Vulgatibacter sp.: one gene and its partner. Each later gene encodes a partner of the first gene's protein in a complex. Links are inferred from orthologs where the notes say so. Each region holds a gene or a part of one and is shown in the gene's direction. Other genes may lie near its edges. The genes, in order: ACESMR_RS07010 and ACESMR_RS04140.

What was found.
Region 2: the proteins of ACESMR_RS07010 (region 1) and ACESMR_RS04140 are in contact, whole or in part, in a crystal structure (PDB 5UE9), measured with the Lactococcus lactis proteins. The link is inferred for Vulgatibacter sp. from one-to-one orthologs. Residues at the interface, in WP_025017116.1 of Lactococcus lactis: Gly25, Phe27, Phe29, Glu32, Tyr33, Lys35, Tyr36, Lys48, Phe56, Thr60, Pro61, Arg62, Val63, Ala64, Glu65, Thr66, Ala67, Ser68, Gly69, Met70, Ile74, Gln77, Pro223, Glu251, Phe274, Ala275, Pro277, Phe278; in WP_023189152.1 of Lactococcus lactis: Leu4, Gln5, Ala47, Ser48, Met49, Leu50, Leu51, Arg52, Arg53, Met95, Leu98, Arg223, Met224, Ala225, Cys226, Ile228, Gly229, Ala230, Cys231, Tyr232, Ala233, Val235, Glu236, His237, Asn243, His244, Ala245, Lys247, Glu250.

Annotation. Positions count from the first base shown.
Region 1 is NZ_JAWLCN010000002.1:722,299-733,545, forward strand. What follows is about bases 3,659-6,613. They hold ACESMR_RS07010 (quinone-dependent dihydroorotate dehydrogenase), read left to right. Parts: upstream 3,659-4,555; coding sequence 4,556-5,671; downstream 5,672-6,613. Other genes in these bases: ACESMR_RS07000 (transglycosylase SLT domain-containing protein), read right to left, coding at 3,659-3,832; ACESMR_RS07005 (MbeD/MobD family mobilization/exclusion protein), read right to left, coding at 3,962-4,378; ACESMR_RS07015 (PAS domain S-box protein), read left to right, coding at 5,768-6,613. In the rest of the region: DNA repair protein RecO, read right to left, coding at 1-670; ACESMR_RS06980 (helix-turn-helix domain-containing protein), read right to left, coding at 678-1,046; social motility TPR repeat lipoprotein Tgl, read right to left, coding at 1,046-1,801; ACESMR_RS06990 (hypothetical protein), read right to left, coding at 1,807-2,331; ACESMR_RS06995 (radical SAM protein), read right to left, coding at 2,416-3,063; more of ACESMR_RS07000, read right to left, coding at 3,167-3,658; more of ACESMR_RS07015, read left to right, coding at 6,614-8,683; rimI (ribosomal protein S18-alanine N-acetyltransferase), read right to left, coding at 8,706-9,140; ACESMR_RS07025 (hypothetical protein), read right to left, coding at 9,194-9,952; ACESMR_RS07030 (DnaJ C-terminal domain-containing protein), read left to right, coding at 10,126-11,100; ACESMR_RS07035 (HEAT repeat domain-containing protein), read left to right, coding at 11,196-11,247.
Region 2 is NZ_JAWLCN010000002.1:36,752-48,043, forward strand. The notes cover bases 2,486-5,485. They hold ACESMR_RS04140 (FAD/NAD(P)-binding protein), read left to right. Parts: upstream 2,486-3,571; coding sequence 3,572-4,399; downstream 4,400-5,485. Other genes in these bases: ACESMR_RS04130 (4Fe-4S dicluster domain-containing protein), read left to right, coding at 2,486-3,117; ACESMR_RS04135 (cyclic nucleotide-binding domain-containing protein), read left to right, coding at 3,114-3,575; ACESMR_RS04145 (oxidoreductase), read left to right, coding at 4,402-5,190; ACESMR_RS04150 (Ni/Fe hydrogenase subunit alpha), read left to right, coding at 5,180-5,485. In the rest of the region: ACESMR_RS04115 (ABC-F family ATP-binding cassette domain-containing protein), read right to left, coding at 1-190; ACESMR_RS04120 (DUF4397 domain-containing protein), read left to right, coding at 533-1,396; ACESMR_RS04125 (hypothetical protein), read left to right, coding at 1,570-1,890; more of ACESMR_RS04130, read left to right, coding at 1,987-2,485; more of ACESMR_RS04150, read left to right, coding at 5,486-6,469; ACESMR_RS04155 (hydrogenase maturation protease), read left to right, coding at 6,469-6,918; pgi (glucose-6-phosphate isomerase), read left to right, coding at 7,043-8,662; tkt (transketolase), read right to left, coding at 8,663-10,762; ACESMR_RS04170 (Ig-like domain-containing protein), read left to right, coding at 10,883-11,292.

The DNA of each region.
Region 1 (11,247 bases):
GGGCCCGCAGCTGCGGCTCGGCGATCGAGGCGGCGAAGGGCGGCGCCTGCTGCAGCGCCTCCATCGCCTCCCGCACCGGCGCCTCCACCCGCACCGCGCCGGCGAAGGCCATCGACGTGCAGCTGCCGCAGACCGCGCCGCCGTGGGGCGGATCGAAGAGGATCGTTCCCTCCACCGGCCCGCCGCAGATCGTGCAATCGGAGAGGCGGGGCGAGAGCCCCACGTGCTCGAGGGCCGCGAGCTCGAAGGCGAGGAGCGCAGCGGGATCCGCCTCGCGGACCGCGAGCTGCCCGAGGTAGGCGCGGAGCGCGTCGTAGAGCTCCTCGTGGGCGACCCGCTCCTTGCAGAGCTCCCTGCACAGCTCCGCCGCGTGTCCCGCGTGGCCGAGGCGGGCGAGGTCGAAGCGCAGGCCGGCGTGGGCCTCCTCCACCATGCAGGAGGAGAAGAAGAGGAGATCGCCCCGCCGCTCCGCCAGCTCGACCCGCAGGACGGTGAAGGGCTCGAGGGCCCCGGCGAAGCGCCGCTTCGATTTGCGTGCGCCGGCGGCGAAGGCGCCGAGCTTGCCCCGCTCCCTGGTGAGGAGGGTGACCACGCGATCGGAGTCGCCGTAGTCGAGGCAGGAGAGAACGATTGCTTCGCCGGAGAAATCCCCGGGCCTCACGCCAGCCACGTGGACCTCAAGCCAGCAACCACCAGGCGAGCGCCGCGAGAAAAGGCGCGGCCAGCCCCGCCATCCAGGGCCACGGCGAGGGCGCCGGCGGAACGACCATCGCCGGCTTGGCTGCGGGCTCGGAGGATTCGGGCAGCCCCATCGCCCGGCGCCATTCGTCGTAGCGGGCGACGAGCTCGTCCGGCCCCAGCCCCACCGCCCGCGCGTAGGCCCGCAGGTAGCCCACCACGAAGACCCGCGCCGGCAATTCGTCGAAGCGCTCGCCCTCGAGGGCCTGGATCGCCGCGGGGGAGAGCTTCGTCTCCCGCGCCACGTCCACGAGCTCGAGCCCGCGAAGCTCTCGCTGCTGCGCCAGGTAGCGGCCGAAGCTCTCCATCAGCCCTCCGGGATCATCGCGGCCTGCCGGGTGCATTCGTCGCCGAGCTCCTCGTCCTTCGCCTTCTCTACGCAGGCGAGGAAGGAACGCCGCGCTGCCTCGTCCTTCCCCTGCTCGAGGAGCACGAGGCCGAGGCGGTAGTCGGCGTCCGGCTCCTTCGGGCAGGTCTTGCCGTAGCGCTCGAGGAGCCGCATCGCATCGTCGAGCTCGCCCTGGCTCTGGGCGATCTCGGCGAGGTTGCGGTAGCCGAGGCAGAAACCCGGGTTGTTGGAGACGGCGGCGCGCAGGTGCATGAGCGCCCCCTCCACGTCACCCTTCTTGTATTTGCACCAGCCGAGGTTGTTCTCGGCGAGGTAGGGCTCCCGGTAGAGGAGATCGCCGCGGGCCTCGTCGAGCAGCGGGATCGCCTCGTCGCAGCGTCCCTGCGCGGTGAGCGCCGCGCCGAGGTTCACCTTCGCCTCGCTGTAGCCGGGCTTCAGCTCGATCGCCTTGCGGTACTGCACCACCGCTGCGTCGAGCCGCTGGAAATAGAGGTGGAGCAGCAGGCCGTAGAGGTTGCGCGCCTCGGGATTCTCCGGGTCCTTCTCGACCGATTTCTCGATCTCCGCCAGCGCCGCGCGGGTGTCACCCGACGCCAGCGATTGCTGCGCGAGGCGCTGGTGCACCTCTCCCAGCTCGCGATCCTTCTGCGAGACGCCGCCACACGCGGCAAGGACGAAGACGAGGACGAGGACGAGGACGAGAAGCTTGCGCATGTTCCCTAGAAGCTTGCGAGCAGGCGACCGAGGCGAGCGAGCTGCCCGGGCGACGGGGTGAAGGTCGGGGTGAGGGAGCCCCCGGCGGGGCCCGGCGTTCCGAAGGCGCCGGGCGCCTCCGCCGGACGAACGGGCTGGGCCTCGTCGGCCTCGGTCTCGCCGCCGCGCTGCAGGCGCGAGAGGATGCGCGCCAGCTCGACGTGGCCCAGATCCGCGGGCACCACGTCCATCATGAAGCCCATCGATTCGCAGAAATGCCACGCCTCCTCCACCGCCTCGTGGAGCACGGAGAGGGGCAGGTTCTGCTTCTCGTAGACCCAGACCGCCGGCTCCCTGGCGAGCACGAGCCAGAGGGAGACGTAGATGGAGACGGTCTCGCTGCTCGTGCGCAGCGCGACCACGAAGGCTTGCGACGACTGTGCCTGCCGCCCCGGCACCGCCACGTGGGGCTGGTTGCTCGACTCGGCGAGGTAGGCGATCGACTCCCGGTTGACCGGAAGCTCCTGGATGGTCGGATCGAAATGGAACACGGCCGCTCCCCGCGTGTGCGGCCCTACAGCAACGGAAAACGGGCGATCCGTCAAGCACTTGGCCCTGTGGGCAGCCAGGGGCGATCAGACGCCCCGCGTCTCCGCGCCCCAGATCAGCTTGTGGAGCTGCAGCTGCAGCCGCGCCTCGATCCCGGTCTCGAGGATCCAGGCCGCCAGATCCTTCGGCTCCACCTTGCCGTGGACCGGCGAGAAGAGCAGCGCCGCGTGCCTGCCCTCGAGCTCGAGGCGCCGCACCAACTCCACCGACCAGCGGAAGTCGGCCTCGGAGCCGATCACGAATTTGAGCTCGTCCCGCGGCCCCAGGGTGCGCAGCCAGCCGAGGTGCTCCTCGGTGGCGCCCTCGCCGGAGTCGGGGGTCTTCACGTCGACGATCTTGATCACCTGCGGAGGCAACCGATCCCACCGGGCCTGGCCGTGGGTCTCGATCGCGACCTCGTAGCCCCGATCGACGAGCTCCTGCGCCAGCTGCGGCAGCTCCTTCTGCAGGAGCGGCTCGCCGCCGGTGAGGGTCACGTAGCGGGTGGGATGGCCGGCCACCTCGGCGAGGATCTCCTCGCGGCTCCGCTTGGTGCCGTTGTGGAAGGCGTAGGCGGTGTCGCAATAGCCGCAGCGGAGATCGCAGCCGGTGAAGCGCACGAAGACGCACGGGCGCCCGGCACGGGTGGATTCTCCCTGGATGGAGAAGAAGATCTCGGTGACTGCCATCGCCATGGTGTGCTTCCGGTAACGAGCGGGGGAGCGGTGCTAATCCGGCGCGGCCCCGGCGTCAACCAGCCACCGACGCGGCCACGGCGTCGACGGACACGGCGCGGGGCTACTCCGCCCGAATCGCAGCCCGCGGGGCCTGCGCCATCGTGGTCGGTGCCTCGGTGCCGAGCCGGGTGCGGAGCCGGCGGTGCTCCCGGTTCACCTTGCGGGCGAAGGCGAGCCAGCGCTCCGGCACCTCGCCCGTCTCGGAGAGGGCCTTCTCCACCGCGCCAGGCCCTGCATTCCACGCGGCGAGCGCGCGCTCCCTGGTGCGAAAGCGCCGCTCCATCATCGCGAGGTAACGAATGCCGAAGCGCAGGTTCGCCACCGACTCCGGCTCGAAGGCCGCCTTCTCCGGCAGCTCCTCGTGGCGGGCGATCTCCTTGAGCGTCACCGCCCGGAGCTGGAGCAGCCCGCGGGCGTTGGCGTTGGAGACGGCGTCGGGAAGGAAGTCGCTCTCGACCTCCATCACCGCGAGGATGAAGAGCGAATCGAAGCCGGCGCGGCGCGCCTCCTCGACCACGGCGGTGGCGACCTGCCGGCGGAGCAGCGGATCGATGCTCACCGGCGCCCGCCACTCCAGGTACCGCGCCACCCGTTCGATCTCGGGGTCGACCGCCACGTGCGGGACCACCGGCTTCGGGCTCGGCGTGATGCTCCAGGGCATCGCCGCGGCGGTCCCGAATGCCAGCAGGCCGATCGCCCGGAGCGGCCAGCGCGCGCGTACCTTCATCCACCCTCCTGCCGCCGTCGCGGCGTCCACGACCTGCCCGAGCGAACCAGCCGGGCAGGCGAGCGGCGATAGATAGCGGCGGCCCCGCACGGCGGCAAGGGGCGAAAAGTAGGCGGTTATCCCACCCGATCAGGCGGTGGGCTTCTCTGCGCCGCCCTTTTCGGGGCGCGCCTGCTGTGCGGCGCTCCAGCGGCGCGCCTGCTTCGAGAGCTTTTCCAGCCTGCGGGAGAGGCGGTTCACCTGCTGCCCGAGCTCCGCGATCTGCGGCCTGGTGGCGACGCCCATCCGCTCGAAGGCCTTCTCCGGCAGCCCCTCGAGGCGCTTGAGCACCTCGGTGCCGGTCTGCTCGGCGCGGCTGCGCAGCTCCGCCGCGTGGGAGAGGAGCTCACCGCTCTTCACCTTCGCCACCAGCTCCTCGAGCTCCTTGCGCGAGGCCGAGCCCCGATCCGCCAGCTCGCGGATGCGCTTCTGTGCCTCGTTCTCGTACTGCTGCAGCCGCTGCTCCACCGCTGCCAGCTGCTCCCGCCAATTCTTCCGGGTCTCCATCGGCCTGTCCCCCTGCTGCATGACGCAGCGCGTTGCGAATTCCACCCACGGTCTATAACGCGTCGCGTCGCCCTGTCAATCCGCCAGCCCATCAGGGGATCTCCGGAGCGCGGCGATCTGTTCAGCGACCGATGGATGAAGTAGATCGCGCCCGCCCGCAAAACCCCGGAGCCCACCGTGTACGGCCTGCTGCGCGCCTTCCTCTTCCTCTTCGAGCCCGAGCGGATCCACCGCTTCGTCTCGCGCCTGATCCGCTTCCTGGGAAAGCACGCCGGCCTCGCCGCGCTTCTGCGGCGCCGCCTCGCGGTGGAGGACGAGCGCCTCGCGGTCCGGGCCTTCGGCCTGCGCTTTCCCTCGCCGCTCGGTCTCGCAGCGGGCTTCGACAAGGGCGAGGGCCTGGCAGCCGGCCTCTTTGCCCTGGGCTTCGGCTCGGTGGAGGTGGGAACGATCACCCCGCGACCGCAGCCCGGCAACCCGCAGCCGCGCATGTTCCGCCTCCCGGCGCAGCAGGCGCTGATCAATCGGATGGGGTTCAACAACGCAGGTGCGGCGGAAGCCTCGACCCGCTACCGCCTCCTCGCCTTCCGGCCGGGCCCGCTCGGGATCAACCTCGGCAAGAACAAGGAGACGCCGGCGGAGCGCGCGGCGGAGGACTACCTCGCCGCCTTCGACGCCCTCGCGGACGTCGGCGACTATTTCGTGGTCAACGTCTCCTCACCCAATACCCCGGGCCTTCGCGACCTCCAGGCGCCGGAGGCGCTCCGCTCCATCCTCGTGCCCCTGGTGGCGGCGGCGCAGGCGCGGGGCGGCAAGCCCGTGCTCCTCAAGCTCGCCCCCGACCTCGCCGACGAGGACGTCGACGCCCTCTCCGATCTCGCGCGGGAGGTGGGCCTCGCCGGCCTCATCCTCGCCAATACCACCATCGGCAGGCCCACGGCGGAGGGGGAGCCGGTGGCGAAGGAAGCGGGCGGAATGAGCGGCGCGCCGCTGCTCGGCCGGGCGCTGGCGCTGGTGTCGCGGGTCTACCTTCGCCACGGCAGCCGCCTGCCGATCATCGGTGTCGGCGGCATCTTCGACGCCGACGACGCCTGGCGGATGATCCGGGCGGGCGCCACCCTGGTGCAGGGCTACACCGGCTTCATCTATGGCGGCCCGGGCTACGCCCACCGGATCGAGCGCGGCCTCCTGCGCCACCTCGAGCAGGCGGGCCTGCCCGGCATCGAGGCGGCGGTGGGCCTCGACGCCCGGGAAGGCGCCGCTACCCCGTCGGCGCCGGCGCGGCTCGGCGTGTGAACCGGGGCGGCGGGGACGCGCCCCGTGCCTCGCGATGATCCTTGCCCGCTGGCCATTTGCTCGCGGTGTGGCCACCTCAGCGTTGGATTCCATTCGATGGCCCGTCCGACGACCGAACCGAGCGCCGACTTTCTCCCCCTCGCCGCTGGTGGCGAGATGGCCGCGCGGATCCGCGAGCGGGATTGGGCCGACACGCCCCTCGGGCCAATCGAGCGCTGGCCCCGCGCCCTGAAGAACGCGCTCGGGCTCCTCCTCCCCTCGACCTTCCCGATGTTCGTCTGGTGGGGAGAGGAGCGGATCATCCTCTACAACGACGCGTACGCCCTGCTCATCGGCGACAAGCACCCCGGCCATCTGGGAGCCAGGGCGCACGAGGAGTGGGCCGGGATCTGGGACGTGATCGGGCCGCTCGCCGATGCGGTCCTCGTCGAGGGCCGGGCGATCGGCAGCGACAACCTGCCGCTGCTCCTCTTCCGGCGCGGCTACCTCGAGGAGACCTGGTTCGGCTACGCCTACAGCCCGGTGCTGGAGGAGGACGGCACCATCGCCGGCCTCTTCTGCGCCTGCCACGAGACCACCGCCGAGGTCCTCCGCGCCCGGCGCCTCGAGCTCCTTCGCGGACTCGCTGCAGCGTCCGGCGGCGCCACGGAGGAGGAGGCCGCCGCCAACGCGATCGGCGCCCTCGAGCGGGGCAGCGGCGACCTTCCCTTCGCCCTCCTCTATCTGCGCGACGGCGACGAGGCGAAGCTCGCCGCTGCAGCAGGCCGCGTCGCCAGGGCGCTGCGGCCCGAGCGACTCGCCCTCCGGGCGGATGGCGGGCCCTGGCGCCTCGCCGGATTGGCTGCAGGAAGGCTCGAGCGGGTCGAGGGCCTGCGCTCCATCGTGCCACCGTCTGCGCAGACGCCGACGCCTTCGCCGGATGCCGCCTGCATCCTGCCCATCGGCCCCGCTCCCGATGCGGCGCCCACGGCCTTCCTCGTCCTCGGGATCAGCCCCCTCCGATCCTTCGACCAGGAGTACGAGAGCTTCTTCCATCTCGTCTGCAGCCAGGTCGCCACCCACCTCGCGGCGGCGCGAACGCGGGCCACCGAGCGCGAGCGGCTCGAGGCCCTGCGGGCCTGGGCCGAGCGATCCGATCGGGACCGGGCGCAGCTCGAGGCGCTCCTCCTCTCGGTGAGCGAGGGGGTTCTGGTCGTGGACATGGAGGGGCGCCCGGTCCTCGTCAACGAGGCACAGGCGCTGCTGGCGGGCTACGACTCCGCCGCCGAGTTGGAGCGGAACGCCGCCCGCTTCGAGGAGCTCCTCGAGATCCGCGACCTCGACGGCCGCGTCCTCGCCCCGGCGGAGTGGCCGCTCGCCCGCATCCTCCGCGGGGAGACGATCGCGGGGATCGAGCTCTACGCGCGGCGGCGGGACCTCGAGCACGAGGGGATCTACGCGTTCAGCGGCGCGCCGGTCCGCGACGCGGCGGGCGTGCAGACCCTCGCCGTGCTGATCACCCGGGACGTCAGCGCGATCAAACGGGCGGAGCAGGCGATCCGCGAGCGCGAGGCCCACTTCCGCACCCTGGTCGACACGGCGCCGGCGATGCTCTGGATCACCGACGAGGCAGGCGACTGCACCTACCTGAGCAAGCAGTGGTACGAGTACACCGGCAGCGGCCCCGACGAAGACCTGGGCCTCGGCTGGCTCGAGAAGGTCCACCCCGAGGACCGCGAGGCGAGCCGGCGGATCTTCCGCGACGCGCACGAGCGGCAGGTCCCCTTCAGCCTCGACTACCGCATCCGCCGCCGGGACGGTCTCTACCGCTGGGCCATCGATTCGGGCAACCCGCGCTTCGATCCGGCAGGTCGCTTCCGCGGCTTCGTCGGCACGGTCCTCGACGTGAGCGAGCGCAAGCGCGTCGAAGCAGCGCTGCAGGAGAGCGAGGCGCTCTTCCGCCAGATGGCCAACTCGCTGCCGCTGCTCACCTGGATCGCGGACGCGAGCGGCGCGATCTCCTGGTTCAACCAACGCACCTACGAGTTCACCGGGGCGACGTACGAGCTGCTCGCGCACGGGGGCTGGCCCCGCTTCGTCCATCCCGATCACGTCGAACGCGTGAAGGCGAAACTTCGCCAGACCATCGAGTCGGGCGAGCCCTACGAGGACACCTTCGCGATTCGCGGCAGCGCGGGAAGCTGGCGCTGGTTCCTCGGCCGCGCGGTGCCGCTGCGCAACGCGGAGGGGCGAATCGTGCGCTGGTTCGGATCGAATACCGACGTGACCGACGAGATGCGCGCCAGGGAGGAGCTCGCCCTCGCCCTGCAGACCCGGGACGAGTTCCTCTCCATCGCCAGCCACGAGCTCAAGACGCCGATCTCGAGCCTCAAGCTCCGGGCGCAGCTGGTGAAGCGGATGATCGAGCGGGAGGGGGAGCGCGCCCTCGACCCGGCCTGGGTGACGAGGCTCGCGGAGGAGACCGACCGGCAGGCCGATCGCCTCACCCGACTCATCGACGACATGCTCGACATCGCGCGGGTCCGCACCGGCAGGCTCAGCATGGAGCGGGCGCCGCTCGCCCTCGACCGGCTGGTGCGCGAGGTGGTGGAGCGGATGCAGCCCGGGCTCGAATCGGCCGGCACGCCGGTTGAGATCACCGCGCTCGAGCCGATCGAGGGCTGCTGGGATCGCCTTCGGGTGGAGCAGGTGCTCAACAACCTCCTCACCAACGCGCAGCGCTATGGGGAGCGCCGCCCGGTCGACCTCCGGCTCGAACGCCGCGGGGAGCTGGCCCACCTCGTCGTCCGCGACCGCGGCGTCGGTGTCTCCGCGGAGAACCGCCAGCTGATCTTCGAGCGATTCGAGCGTGGGGACACGAGCGCACCTGCAGGTGGCCTGGGGATCGGCCTCTTCATCGCCCGCGAGATCGTCGAGGCCCACGGCGGCAGGATCTGGGTGGAGAGCGAGGGCGTGGGCAGGGGCGCTGCCTTCCACGTCGAGCTGCCGCTCGGAGACGGCGGGCAAGCGTAGGGCGCGTGCCGGGCACCGCTCGTCAGAGGTCGAGCACCATCACGATGGCATCCTCCCCCTCGTCGACGTAGTAGCCCTTGCGCACGCCGACCGCCCGGAAGCCCAGCCCCTCGTAGAGGGCGATGGCGCCGGTGTTGCTTTTGCGGACCTCGAGGGTGGCCAGGGCGAGCTTCTGCCGCCTGCCCCGCTGCAGCAGCTCCTCGAGGAGCGCCCGGGCCACGCCGCGCCGCCGGGCCGGCGGATCCACCGCGACGTTGAGGATGTGGATCTCGTCGTGGACCACCCAGAAGATCACGAAGCCGAGCACCCGCTCCGTTCCGGGCTCGAGCGCGAGCAGGATCGTCGACCAGTCGTGGGTGAGCTCCCGGCGGAAGAGGTCCTCCGACCACGGGTTCTTGAACGCCCGTCGCTCGACCTCCATCACGGGCTCGACGTCGGCAGCCACCATCCGGCGCATCCGCAGCGCGCCGCGCTCGGTCGGGTGCTCGTCGAAGAGGTGGACCTGTCGTCTCAATCCGCCGTCTCCTGCGGAGCGTCTGCAGGCAGATACCAGGGCCGCTTGCCCGACTCCGGCGCCGCGCGGCGATCGCCGCCGAGGTGCACGAGGACCCGCACCTCCGCGCGGCTGCGCAGGTCGGCGACGAGCGCCGCCACCAGCATCTCCCGCTTCTCCCGCTCCAGCTGCGCCCGCAAGCGAGGACGCACCCACTCGTAGGAACTGCCGTCGAATTCGGCACGCCGTGCCTCGAAGGCCCGGCGCACTTCCGCCTCCGAGATGCTCATTCCGAGCCGGAGGCGGGAGCCTACGTAGCCGTCGACCACCACGCGCCTGCGGAAGATGCGGGCGAGGTCCGCCTCGGTCACCTCGTGGCGGAGGAGAAAATCCTCGAGCGCCCCACCTTCGAGTCTCGCCGCGAGGGCCGCGAGCTCCCTCGCCACCGCCTCGGGATCGACCGCCGCCACCTCGAGCTGCTCCGCCTCCGCGAGGAGGAGGTGCTCGGAGACGAGCCAGTCGAGCACCGCGGCCAGCGTGTCCTCGGGCAACGCCTCGCGCACCGCCGCTGCAGCGCCCCGGGAGACGAGGAGCACCCGCGCCTCGAGCTCGAGATCGGAGCGGGTGACGAGGGTGCGCATCCCCCTGCCCCCGCCCGGCGTGATCACCGCCACCACCTGGTCGAGGAGCTCTCCCTGCCCGCCTGGCGCTGCTTCGGACGCACGGACGGCTGCGGGGGCGGCGAGGAGAAGGAGGGCGGCGAGCAGAGGACGCACGGTGCGGATGGTAGGCCGGTAGCAGGAAGCACGGCAACGAACGGGCAGGCGGCCACCCTGTGGCCGGGGGCCACGAAACGCAACGGCTTTCGTTGACCGGATCCACCCTATGGTTACGTTGCGCCCGGTTTGCGCACACCGGGTGGTCGGATGCGCGGCGCGATAGGACGACCATGGCCAACGAACCGGACCTCTACCAGCTCCTCGGCGTCGCCCGCGATGCGTCGGCGGACGAGATCAAGAAGGCCTACCGGCGGCTCGCGCGGAAGTACCACCCCGACGTCAACCCCGGCGACAAGGCCGCCGAGGAGAAGTTCAAGGAGATCAACCAGGCGTTCGAGATCCTCTCGGACGAGAAGAAGCGCCCCCTCTACGACGAGCTGGGCATGGACGCCGCCAAGATCGGCTGGGACCCTGCCAAGGCGGCGGCCTTCCGGCAGTGGCGGAGCGGCGGCGCCGGCGGTGGCGGCGTCCGCTTCGAGGGCTTCGGCGGCGCGGGCCCCGAGGCGGGCTACGACTTCGGCGACATCTTCGGGGACATCTTCGGCGACATCTTCGGAGGCGGCAGGGGGGCCGGCGGCCGCAGGGCCCGCGGTACCTACCCCGAGGTCGGCGACGACGTCGGCGCCCGCATCGACGTCGACCTGGCGGACGTGGTCCGTGGGGCGGAGCGGGAGATCGCGGTGCAGCGGCCGTCGGGTCCGAGCAGGCTCAAGGTGAAGATCCCGGCGGGCCTCGCCGACGGCGGAAAGATCCGGCTCGCAGGCCAGGGCGGCCCCGGCCAGTACGGCGGCCCCCCAGGCGACCTCTACCTCGAGGTGCACGTGCGGCCCCACCCGCTGGTACGCAGGGAGGGCGACGATCTCCACCTCCCGCTCCCGCTCACGGTGGGCGAGGCGGTCGGCGGCGCCACGGTTTCGCTGCCCACCTTCGACGGGAACGTGCAGCTCAAGATCCCGGCGGGAACGCAGAGCGGCAGGAAGCTGCGGCTGCGGGGCAAAGGCGTGCCCCACCTCCGCGGCGGCGGGAGGGGGGATCTCTACGTGGAGGCGCGGGTCGTGGTCCCCGCAGGCCGGGAAGCCGAGGAGGAGGCGCGCCAGCTCGATCGCCTCTACGGCAGGGACGTGCGGGCGGACCTCACCCTGTAGTGCCCGGCGTAGCAACTTGAAGCTGGCGGGGCAGGCGCAATAGCGATAAAGCGCGAAGCCCGTCCCTGCGGCACTGTGGTCGGAAGGAGTGAGCTTTGGGCCTGTTGGACAGCCTCTTCGGCGGATCCCGGGAAGAGCGGGAAGCGA
Region 2 (11,292 bases), 690 kb from region 1 along the record:
CGCCGCGATCGACGGCGACCTGGCCCTCGTCCGCCGACTCCTGCTTCATCACCATGCGGAAGAGCGTGGACTTGCCGGCGCCGTTGGGGCCAACCAGACCGACCTTCTCGCCGCGGTTCAGGACCGCGGAGGCCTCCACGAAGAGGATCTGGTTGCCGTGCTGCTTGCTGATCGAGTCGAAACGAATCAAAGCGGGACCTCAGGGTGTGTGCACGGGAACGGCGCCGGGGCAGGCGTCATGCCCGGCGGGTCGCTTGGCCCGGATGGAGGGTTCAGGTCAAGCCCTTGCCGCGCCGCGTGCAGAAAAAGGAGGCGTCCGCCTGCCGGGGCGCACCTCGCACCCCCCGCGACCTGCCCGCAGCCCCCAGATGGGTGAGTCCGCAACCCTGAACAATCCCTAGCATCGTTTCGTCGCTCGCCTGGCGACGGAGCGGTCTCGAAGAGCCGCAGCCCGTGGCCCGGAAGGGAAACCCTAGACAAGGCCTCCACATGGGTGGGGGGACGGTGCTGCGGCACCGGTCGGGAGGAAACGATGCGGAAGTTCGGAGCATGGATGCTCGCGGCGGGTCTGCTGGTGACAGCGCCGCTCATTGGCTGCGACACGGACGACGACGGCGACGGGAACGGCGGTACCGGTGGCACCGGTGGCACCGGTGGAACCGGCGGCACCGGTGGAACCGGCGGCACCGGTGGAACCGGCGGCACGGGTGGAACCGGTGGCGCGGGTGGAACCGGTGGGGCGGGCGGTGCCGGTGGCGCCGCCGACATGGCGATGCTCCGCGTGATCCACCTCTCGCCGGATGCCGGCGCGGTGGACGTCTACGCCAATGACGGCGAGACCCCACTCTTCGAGGCGGCGAGCTTCCCCACCGGAACCGAGTACGTGGAGGTGGAGCCCGGCACCTACGAGATCTCGATCGTGCCCGCCGGCGAGCCGATCACCGCAGCCGTCCTGACCACGCCGCCCCTGCCCCTCGGCGCAGGCGAATCGTGGACCGGCGTCGCCTTCGACGAGGTGGCGACGCTCCAGGCAGCGGCCAACCAGGACGAGGTCGACGGCATCCCCGCGAGCAGCGCCCGGGTCCGGCTGGGCCACACCGCGGTGGGCGTCGGGCAGGTGGACATTCTCAACGTCAGCGTCGATCCCGCGGTAGCGATCGTCGAGGACGTCGATTTTGGTACCTTCACGCCTGCGCTCGACCTCCCTGCAGGCCAGTACGACGTCGGCATCGACGCCAACGACGACGGTGCCGCCGATTTCGTCTTCTCCCTGCCCGAGCTCGAGGCCGGCCAGTACTACAACCTCTACGCGGTGACCGACGAGGCCGGCGACGTCTTCGTCAGCGTGCAGCCGGAAACCGGCGCGGTGACCACGGTCCCGCCCAACGTGGAGTAGCCGGCTGCCGTGCCCCGATTGAACGGGGGGAGCGGCCGGGCGCGTCCCCGCCCGGCCGCTCTTTTTCCGCCGGCCACATCGCAATGCATCCGCTCCGCCGCGTGTTTTTCGGGCAGGATGGAGAGCACCCGCCGGCGCAAGCAGCAGCCGGCACCAGCGACAGGGGACGCGAGATGGCACGCAAGGGGCGGCAGGGCGAGCGCGGTCCGCAGACCAACTGGGAGACGGAACGCACCCTCGCGGACGTCGAGCAGGAGCAGGCCGACTCGGAGTTCCTCGACGACAGCGGTCTCGTCTGCGCCTGCGGCTCCGATGAATTCCTCCTCGAGGCCTATCTCCACGTGGTGAAGGGCGTGCCCCGTCCCGAGCCGGTGGAGGTGGAGACCCTCACCTGCCCCAGTTGCTCCCGGGAATTCGAGGCGATCCAGGGCGAGGGCGGCAAGATCCTGCGCGGCGACTTCGTCGGCTACGCCGACCTCGACGACGAGGACTGACCGCGGAGAATCGATGATCCGCTGGCGAGCCCGCAAATGGAGGGTTCCGACGCACGCGCTGCGTAGGGACACTGCGGGAACGCCTCCGGGGGATCGATGACCACCAGCGCGCAGCAGCACGTCCTGCAGCGGGAAGAGCTTCCTGCGCTCCTCGGAGCGCTGCGTGACGACGGCTACCTGCTCGTCGGCCCCACCGTCCGCGACGGCGCCATCGTCCTCGACGAGATCGCCGGCGTGGCGGATCTGCCCGAGGGCTGGACCGAGGACCAGGAGGCGGGCACCTACCGCCTCCGCCGCCGTGACGACCTCGCCCTCTTCGGCTTCGCCGCGGGCCCCCAATCGTTCAAGCAGCGCTTCTTCGTCCCGAAGGCCACGCTCTGGCGCGCCCGCAGGAGCGAAGGGGGCTTCTCGCTGCTCCACGACGTGGCCCCGCCTCCCAGGCTCGCGCTGATCGGCGCCCGCTCCTGCGACATCCACGCGATCGAGATCCAGGACCGGACCTTCCTCCGGGGCCCCTTCGCCGATCCGGATTACGAGGCGCGCCGCCGCGACGTCTTCGTGGTGGCGGTCAACTGCGGTACCGCCGGCGGCACCTGCTTCTGCGTCTCGATGGGCACGGGACCGAAGGCCAGCTTCGGCTTCGACCTCGCCCTCACCGAGCTCCTCGACGATGGCGGCCATCGCTTCCTCGTCGAGGTGGGCAGCGAAAGGGGCGCCGCCCTCCTCGAGCGGCTCGCTCCCGTGCAGGCCTCCGCCGCCGACGAGGCGGCGGCTGCAGCCGTGGTGGAGCGCACCGCACGCTCGATGGGCCGGCGGATGGAGACCGAAGGGATCAAGGAGCTCCTCTACCGGAACCTCGAGCATCCACGCTGGGACGACGTGGCGGACCGCTGCCTCGCCTGCACCAACTGCACCCTGGTCTGCCCCACCTGCTTCTGCGCCCGGGTCGAAGACACCACCGATCTCACCGGCGAGACCGCCGAGCGCACCCGGCATTGGGATTCCTGCTTCACCCTCGGCCACTCGAAGCTCCACGGCGCCGCGGTGCGCGCGACCCACAAGGCGCGCTACCGGCAATGGCTCGTCCACAAGGTGGCCAGCTGGATCGATCAATTCGGCACCTCGGGCTGCGTGGGCTGCGGCCGCTGCATCACCTGGTGCCCGGTGGCGATCGACATCACCGAGGAGGTGGCGGCGATCCGCGCCACCGACGGGGCCGTTGCGTGAACGCCATCCCCGAAGCCCTGGCCAACCATCCCTTCTTCGCCGGGCTCCCGGCCCCGGTGATCGAGCGCGCGGCGGATTGCCGACAGGAGCGCAGCTTCGACGCCGGGGCCTTCCTGCTCCGCGAAGGCGCCGAGGCCGCGACCTTCTTCCTCCTGCGCACCGGCCGCGTCGCCCTCGAGGTCCAGGTCCCGGGGCGTGGCGCGGAGCGGATCGAGACCCTCGGCCCCGGCGACGTCCTCGGCCTCTCCTGGCTCGTCCCGCCCTACCGCTGGCACCTCGATGCCCGGGCCCTGGAGCCGACCGCGGCCTTCGTCCTCGATGCGTCCTGCCTGCGCCGGCAGATGGAGGAGGATCCGGTGCTCGGCGCCGCGGTGGCGCAGCGCCTCTTCGCCCAGACCTGGAAGCGGCTGCAGCGGGTGCGCCTCCAGCGCCTCGATCTCTACCGGGGGGAGATTTGATCCCGTCGGCCCAGCCCTGGGCACCTGCGGCGCTGCCGGTGCGCTCGGTGGTCCGCGAGAGCCACGACACCGTCACCCTGCGCATCGACACCACGAAGGCCCCGGCCCTCCTCGCCTACCGCCCCGGCCAATTCAACATGCTCTACGCCTTCGGGGTGGGCGACGTGCCGATCTCGATCGCCGGCACCACGCCCCGCGGCCTGCTCCTCCACACCATCCGCGATGCGGGCACGACCACCCGGATCCTCGCCGGCCTGCGCCGCGGCGGGACCGTCGGCGTGCGCGGTCCCTACGGCAGCGCCTGGCCGCTGGAGGAGGCGGCTGGCGGCGACGTCCTCCTCGTCGCCGGCGGCCTCGGCCTCGCGCCGCTCCGGCCCGCCCTCCTCCACCTCCTGCGCCACCGCCGCCAGTACCGCCGGCTGATCCTCCTCTACGGCAGCCGCACCCCTGCCGATCTCCTCTACCGCCGGGAGCTGGCCAGCTGGGCAGAAGAAGCGGAGGTGCTGGTCACCGTCGATTGGGCCGGCATCGATTGGGACGGGCACGTCGGCGTGGTCCCGGCCCTCCTCGATCGCCTCGTCCTCGATCCGCCGCGCACCACCGTCCTCCTCTGCGGCCCCGAGCCGATGATGCGCTTCACCGTGCGCGACCTGCGCCTGCGCGGGATCCCCGACGAGGCGATCCACGTCTCCATGGAGCGCAACATGGTCTGCGGCATCGGCTTCTGCGGCCACTGCCAGCTGGGTCCCGCCTTCGTCTGCAAGGACGGGCCGGTGCTCCGCCTCGACAGGATCGCCTTCCTCTTCGAGAAGCGGGAGATCTGAAGATGGCGAAGAGGAAGCCCCGCCTCGCGGTCTGGAAGTTCGCCTCCTGCGACGGATGCCAGCTCTCGCTCCTCAACCTCGAGGCGTCGCTCCTCGAACTCGCCGGGCAGGTCGAGATCGCCGTCTTCAACGAGGCGACCTCCCGGGCGGCGAAGGGCCCCTGGGATCTCTCGCTCGTCGACGGCTCGATCACCACCCCCGCCGACGCGGAGCGGATCCGCCGGATCCGCGCGGGGTCGAAGCGGCTGGTGAGCATCGGCGCCTGCGCCACCGCAGGGGGGATCCAGGCGCTGCGCAATTTCGCCGACGCTGCCGGCTTCCTGGCGCTGGTCTACGCCACGCCCGCGTACGTCGACACCCTCGCCACCTCCACCGCGATCGGCGACCACGTCCCGGTGGACTTCGAGCTCCAGGGCTGCCCCGTGAACAAGCACCAGCTCCTCGAGGTGGTGAAGGCCCATCTCCACGGGCGGAAGCCGCAGGTGCCGCCGCACAGCGTCTGCGTCGAGTGCAAGGAGGCGGGGAACGTCTGCGTGGTCGTGGCCCGCGGCACCCCCTGCCTCGGCCCCGTCACCCACGCAGGCTGCGGTGCCCTCTGCCCGAGCTACCACCGCGGGTGTTACGGCTGCTTCGGCCCGATGGAAACCCCCGACACCCGGTCGTTGCGCGGCAACCTCCACCAGCTCGGCCTGGACCGCGCCGGCGTGATCCGCGCCTTCCGCAACTTCCACGCGAACGCGCCCGCCTTCCGGGAGGCGGCAGCGGACGAGGAGGCGGAAGGTGGCCCGTAGGATCATCGAGATCCCGGAGATCTCCCGGGTCGAGGGACAGGGCGCCGTGACGTTGCGCCTGCGCGACGGCGGGGTCGAGTCGGTGGAGCTGCGGATCTTCGAGCCGCCCCGGCTCTTCGAGGCGCTGCTCCGGGGACGCTCGCGCTTCGACGCCCCCGACATCACCGCCCGGATCTGCGGGATCTGCCCCGTCGCCTACCTGATGAGTGCCTGCCATGCCCTCGAGTCCGCTGCAGGCATCCGGGTCGACGGGCCCCTGCGCTCCCTGCGCCGCCTGCTCTATTGCGGCGAGTGGATCGAGAGCCACGCCCTCCACGTCTTCCTCCTCCACCTGCCCGACTTCTTCGGGCTGCCGGACGGCTTCGCCCTCGCCGTGCAGGAGCCGGAGGTGGTGCGCCGGGGGCTGCGCCTCAAGGCGATCGGGAACGCACTCGTCGCCAGGCTCGGCGGCCGATCGATCCACCCGGTGAGCGTGCGGATCGGCGGCTTCTACCGGGTCCCGGGGCGGGGCGATCTCGACGATCTGCTGCCCGATCTGCGCTGGGGCCGCGACACCGCCCTGGAGCTCCTTGGCTGGGCGGCGCAGCTCCCCTTCCCCGACTTCGATCGGGACTACACCCTCGTCTCGCTCCAGCACCCCGACGAATATCCGATGTGCGAAGGGCGCATCGCCATCTCCAACGGCGGCACCCTCGCCGTGGAGGATTTCGACGCCCACTTCACCGAGGAGCAGGTGCCGTGGTCCACCGCGCTGCAGGCGCACCTGCGGGAGGGCGGCACCTATCTCTGCGGTCCGCTGGCGCGCTACCACCACAACTTCGAGCGGCTCGCGCCCACGGTGCGGGCGGCGGCGCTGGCTGCGGGACTCGGGCCCTCCTGCACCAACCCCTACAAGAGTCTCCTCGTCCGCCTGGTGGAGATCGCCCACGCCTTCGACGAGGCCACGCGGATCGCGGCGAGCTGGTCCCCGCCGCCAGCTCCCTTCGTCGAGGTGCCACAGGTGGCCGGAACCGGCCACGGCTGCACCGAGGCGCCGCGCGGCATCCTCTACCACCGCTACACCGTCGACGAGGCGGGGCAGCTGCTCGACGCCACCAACGTGCCGCCCACCACGCAGAACCTCGCCACGATGGAGGGCGATCTCGCCGCAGCCGGTGGCCAGCTGGCCACGCTCCCGCGGCGGGAGGCCCGGCTCCTCGCGCAACGACTCGTCCGGAACCACGACCCCTGCATCTCCTGCTCGACCCATTTCCTCGAGCTCCACGTGGAGGAGGCCTGATGCTGGTGCTCGGCCTCGGGCAGCATGCAGCCGGCGACGACGGGGTGGGCCTCGCCGTGGCGGCGGCGGCGCAGGCCGCGGGCCTCGAGGCGGAGGCGCTCGGTGATCCCCTGGGGCTGCTCGATCGCCTCGGCGGCTGCGGTCCGCTGGTGATCGTCGACGCGGTGGCGGGCCTCCCCCCCGGGCTGGTGCGCTGGCTGGAGGAGCGGGACCTCGCAGCGGTGGTGCGAGTTTCCAGCCATGGCGTCGGCCTCGCCGAGGCCCTGGCGCTGGCACGGCACCTGGCCGCTGGCGAAGGCGCCACGGCAGAGGTCCGGATCCTCGGCATCGGGATCGGGCCGCCGCCGGCACCCGGCAGCGGTACCGGTCTCAGCCCCGCCGTCGCCGCGGCCATTCCCGTCGCTGTCGATGCGATCCGCCGGCTCCTGTTGCCTGCGACACGTCGCTGAAAGCGCCCTGCGCCGAAATAGCACGCTTTGCCCATGCCTTCGGCGCAGCCGATGCGCTACTCGTCGGGACGCAACGAAAGCCGCCGGGGACGCTCCGGCGCTCTCCAGCTCCGGGAGCCCCACCATGCCGATCGCACCGCTCACCGAGCGCCCCTCGTGGAAAGCGCTCGCAGGCCACCACCAGCAGATCCGCTCCCTCCACCTCCGCCACCTCTTCGCTGAGGATCCGAAGCGCGGCGAGCGTCTCGCCTGCGAGGCCGACGGCCTCTACCTCGACTACTCGAAGAACCGGGTCACCGACGAGACCTTGCGCCTCCTCGTCGGCCTCGCCTCCGAGTCCGGCCTGCACCAGGCGATCGAGGCGATGTTCCGCGGCGACCGGATCAACACCACCGAGAACCGGTCGGTCCTCCACGTGGCCCTGCGGATGCCCGAGGGGAAGCGCCTGGTCGTCGACGGCGCCGACCTGGTCGGCGAGGTGCACCGGGTGCTCGAGCACATGGCCGCCTTCTCCCGGCAGATCCGCGACCGCCGCTGGAAGGGGCACACCGGCAAGCCGATCCGCGCCGTGGTCAACATCGGCATCGGCGGCTCCGACCTCGGTCCCGCCATGGCCTACGACGCGCTGCAGGCCTTTGCCGATCGCCAGCTCACCGTGCGCTTCGTCTCCAACGTCGACGGCGCCGACTTCTACGAGAAGACGCAGGATCTCGATCCAGAGGAGACGCTCTTCGTCGTGGTCTCGAAGACCTTTACCACCATCGAGACGATGACCAATGCGCAGACCGCCCGGCGCTGGCTCCTCGGCAGGCTCGGCGACGAGGCGGCGATCCGCCGGCATTTCGTGGCGGTGTCGACCAACGCCGAGGAGGTGAAGCGCTTCGGCATCGACACCGAGAACATGTTCGGCTTCTGGGATTGGGTCGGCGGCCGCTACTCCTACGACTCGGCGGTGGGCCTCGCGCTCATGATCGCCGTGGGGCCGGAGCGCTTCGGGGAGATGCTCGCTGGCTTCCACGCCATGGACGAGCACTTCCGCACCACGCCCTTCGAGCGGAACCTGCCCGTGCTCCTCGCGCTCCTCGGCATCTGGTACGGCGACTTCTTCGGCTTCGCCAGCCACGCGGTGCTTCCCTACAGCCAGTACCTGCACCGCTTCCCGGCCTATCTGCAGCAGCTCGACATGGAGAGCAACGGCAAGCACGTGCGCCTCGACGGCACGCCGGTCGACTATCGCACCGGCCCCATCGTCTGGGGCCAGCCCGGGACCAACGGCCAGCACGCCTTCTTCCAGCTCCTGCACCAGGGAACCGAGATCGTGCCCGCCGACTTCATCGGCTTCTGCAGGGATCCGCACGGCATGGAGGAACACCAGCGCCTGCTCGTCTCCAACCTCCTCGCCCAGACCGAGGCGCTTGCCTTCGGAAAAAGCGAGGAGGAGGTCCGGGCCGAGGGGGTGAAGGCCGAGCAGGTGCGCCACCGCACCTTCGAGGGCAACCGGCCCACCAACACCCTCCTCGCCAGGCAGCTCACGCCCTTCGTGCTCGGCCAGCTCGTCGCGCTCTACGAGCACAAGGTCTTCGCCCAGGGCGTGATCTGGCAGATCAACTCCTTCGACCAGTGGGGCGTGGAGCTGGGCAAGGCCCTCGCCCGGCGGATCGAGCCGGAGCTGGTGGGGAAGGCCGAGCATCCCCACGACAGCTCCACCGCGGCGCTGATCCGCCGCTACCGCTCCCTCGCCTGATCAGTCGCGGAAGCGGGGCGGGCCCTGCAGCTCGCCCCGGGCCCTGGCGATCTGCTCCCGGGCGGCATCCGCAACCCGCTCCGGCGTGAAGCCGAATTTGTGCCGCAGCTCTGCCAGCGGCGCCGACGCGCCGAAGGTGTGCATCCCGATCACCGCGCCCTTGTTGCCGACGTAGTGGGCCCAGCCCTGGGTGGCGCCCTGCTCCACCGCCACCCTGGCGATCACGTCCGGCGGCAGCACCTCGTCGCGCCAGGCCTCCTCCTGCTGCTCGAAGAGCTCCCAGGAGGGCATGCTCACCACCCGCGAGTGAATCCCGGCTGCTGCGAGCTCCTCGTGGGCGGCGACGCAGAGCTGCAGCTCGCTGCCGGTGCCGATGAGGATCACCTCCGGCTTCTGTCCCGGCGCAGCGTCGGCGAGCACGTAGGCGCCGCGGGCGGCGCCCGCAGCCGATGCGTAGCGGCTGCGGTCGAGGGTGGGGACGTCCTGCCGGGTGAGCACCAGCGCCACCGGCTCGTGGCGGAGCGAGGCGATGACGCGCCAGCACTCCACCACCTCGTTGGCGTCGGCGGGTCGCATCACGACCAGGCCCGGGATCGCGCGGAGCGAGGCGAGCTGCTCCACCGGCTGGTGGGTGGGACCGTCCTCGCCGACACCGATCGAGTCGTGGGTGAAGATCCAGATCACCGGCAGCTCCATCAGCGCCGAGAGCCGGATCGCGCCACGGGCGAAATCGCTGAAGATGAGGAAGGTCGACGCGTAGGCGCGGAGCTTGGAGAGGGCGAGGCCGTTGGAGGCGCAGCCCATCGCGAACTCGCGGATGCCGTAGCGCAGGTTGCGGCCATCCCACTGGCCGGCCAGGAAATCGCCGGCGCCGGGGAAGCCGAGCAGCGTCTTGGTCGAGGGGGCGAGGTCCGCCGAGCCGCCGAGGAGCCACGGCATCTTCTCGCCGACCTTCTGCAGCACCTGCCCCGAGGCGACGCGGGTGGCCATCCCCTTCGCATCCGCCGGGAAGGTAGGGAGCTCCGCGTCCAGGCCGGCGGGCACCTCCCGGCGCTGCATCCGCACGATCTCCTCCGCCTCCGCCGGGAAGCGCTCCCGGTAGCGGTCGAAGAGCTCGAGCCAGTCGCTGCGCAGGGTCGCGCCGCGCTTGCCCATCTCCGCGGCGAAATGCTCGCGCACCCCGTCGGGCACACGAAATTTCTCGTCCTCGGGCCAGCCGTAGAAGCGCTTGGTGCGCCGGATCTCCTCCTCGCCGAGGGGCTCGCCGTGGGCCTTCGCCTTGCCCTGCAGGTTGGGCGCGCCCCAGGCAATCTGGCTGTCGACGATGATGAGCGTCGGCCGCCCCGTGGTGGCCCGGAAGGTGCGCAGCGCCCGGCTGAGCATCTCGAGGTCGTTGGCGTCGGCGACCCGGAGCACGTTCCAGCCGTAGCCGACGAAGCGGGTGGCCACGTCGTCGCTGAAGGAGAGGCCGGTGGCGCCCTCGATGGTGATCCGGTTGTTGTCGTAGAGCCAGCAGAGGTTGTCGAGGCGGAGGTGGCCGGCGAGGGACGCCGCCTCGCTGCAGACGCCCTCCATCAGGTCGCCGTCGCCGCAGAGGGAGTAGACGTCGTAGTCGAAGAGGGTGAAGTCGGGGCGGTTGTAGCGGGCGGCGAGCCAGCGGGAAGCGATCGCCATGCCCACCGAGGTGGCGTTGCCGGTGCCCAGCGGACCGGTGGTGCACTCCACCCCACTCGTCCATCGATACTCCGGATGGCCGGGCGTCTTCGAGTCGAGCTGCCGGAAGTTGCGGATGTCGTCGAGGGAGACCGAGGGAGAGCCGACCTGCTCGTACTCGGCGTTGACGGCCTTCACCCCGGCGAGGTGGAGGAGCCCGTAGAGGAGCATCGAGGCGTGGCCCACCGAGAGGACGAAGCGATCCCGGTTGGGCCAGATCGGATCCTGCGGGTCGTAGCGGAGGAAGCGCTGCCAGAGGCAGTAGCCGACCGGCGCGAGCGCCATGGGCGTGCCCGGATGGCCGGACTTCGCCGCCTGGACCGCGTCCATCGCGAGGGTTCGCAAGGTGTCGATGCAGAGCTGATCGAGGGGGGTGGCTTTGCTCATGGGCCTACAGATGGGCACGCGGCAATGGCTCGGCACGCCCCCCCTCCGACCGCTTTTCAGACTTTTGAAGATTCCGGCCGCACGGCCTCCCGGTGAAGATGGCGCGAGCAAGGAGGGGCCATGTCTCGCGCACTCGTTCTTTTCCTGATCTTCGTTCTCTCGGCAGCCTGTGGGACGGAGGATCGGGTCGATCCCCCGCAGGGCGGCGGTTCGGGCGGCGCCGGCGCCGCTGGTGGTTCCGGGGGGAGCGGCGGAGCCGGAGGTGCGGGCGGCGCCGGAGGCACCGCGGGGAGCGGTGGCGCCGGCGGCAGCACCGAGACGCCGGTTGGCCACGTCGTGGTCGACCTCCACCCCGACTATTCCTGCGTCGGAAACTGCTTCGTGCTCCGGGCCGGCGACGAGCGCTTCCTGGTCGCGCGCGTCTACGACGAAAAGGGCGGGCGCCTCCCCGACGCTGCGGTCGAATGGGTGAGCGGCAACGGCGCCGTCGCCTCCGTGGACGACGAGGGCGTGGTCCGCGGCCTCGCCCC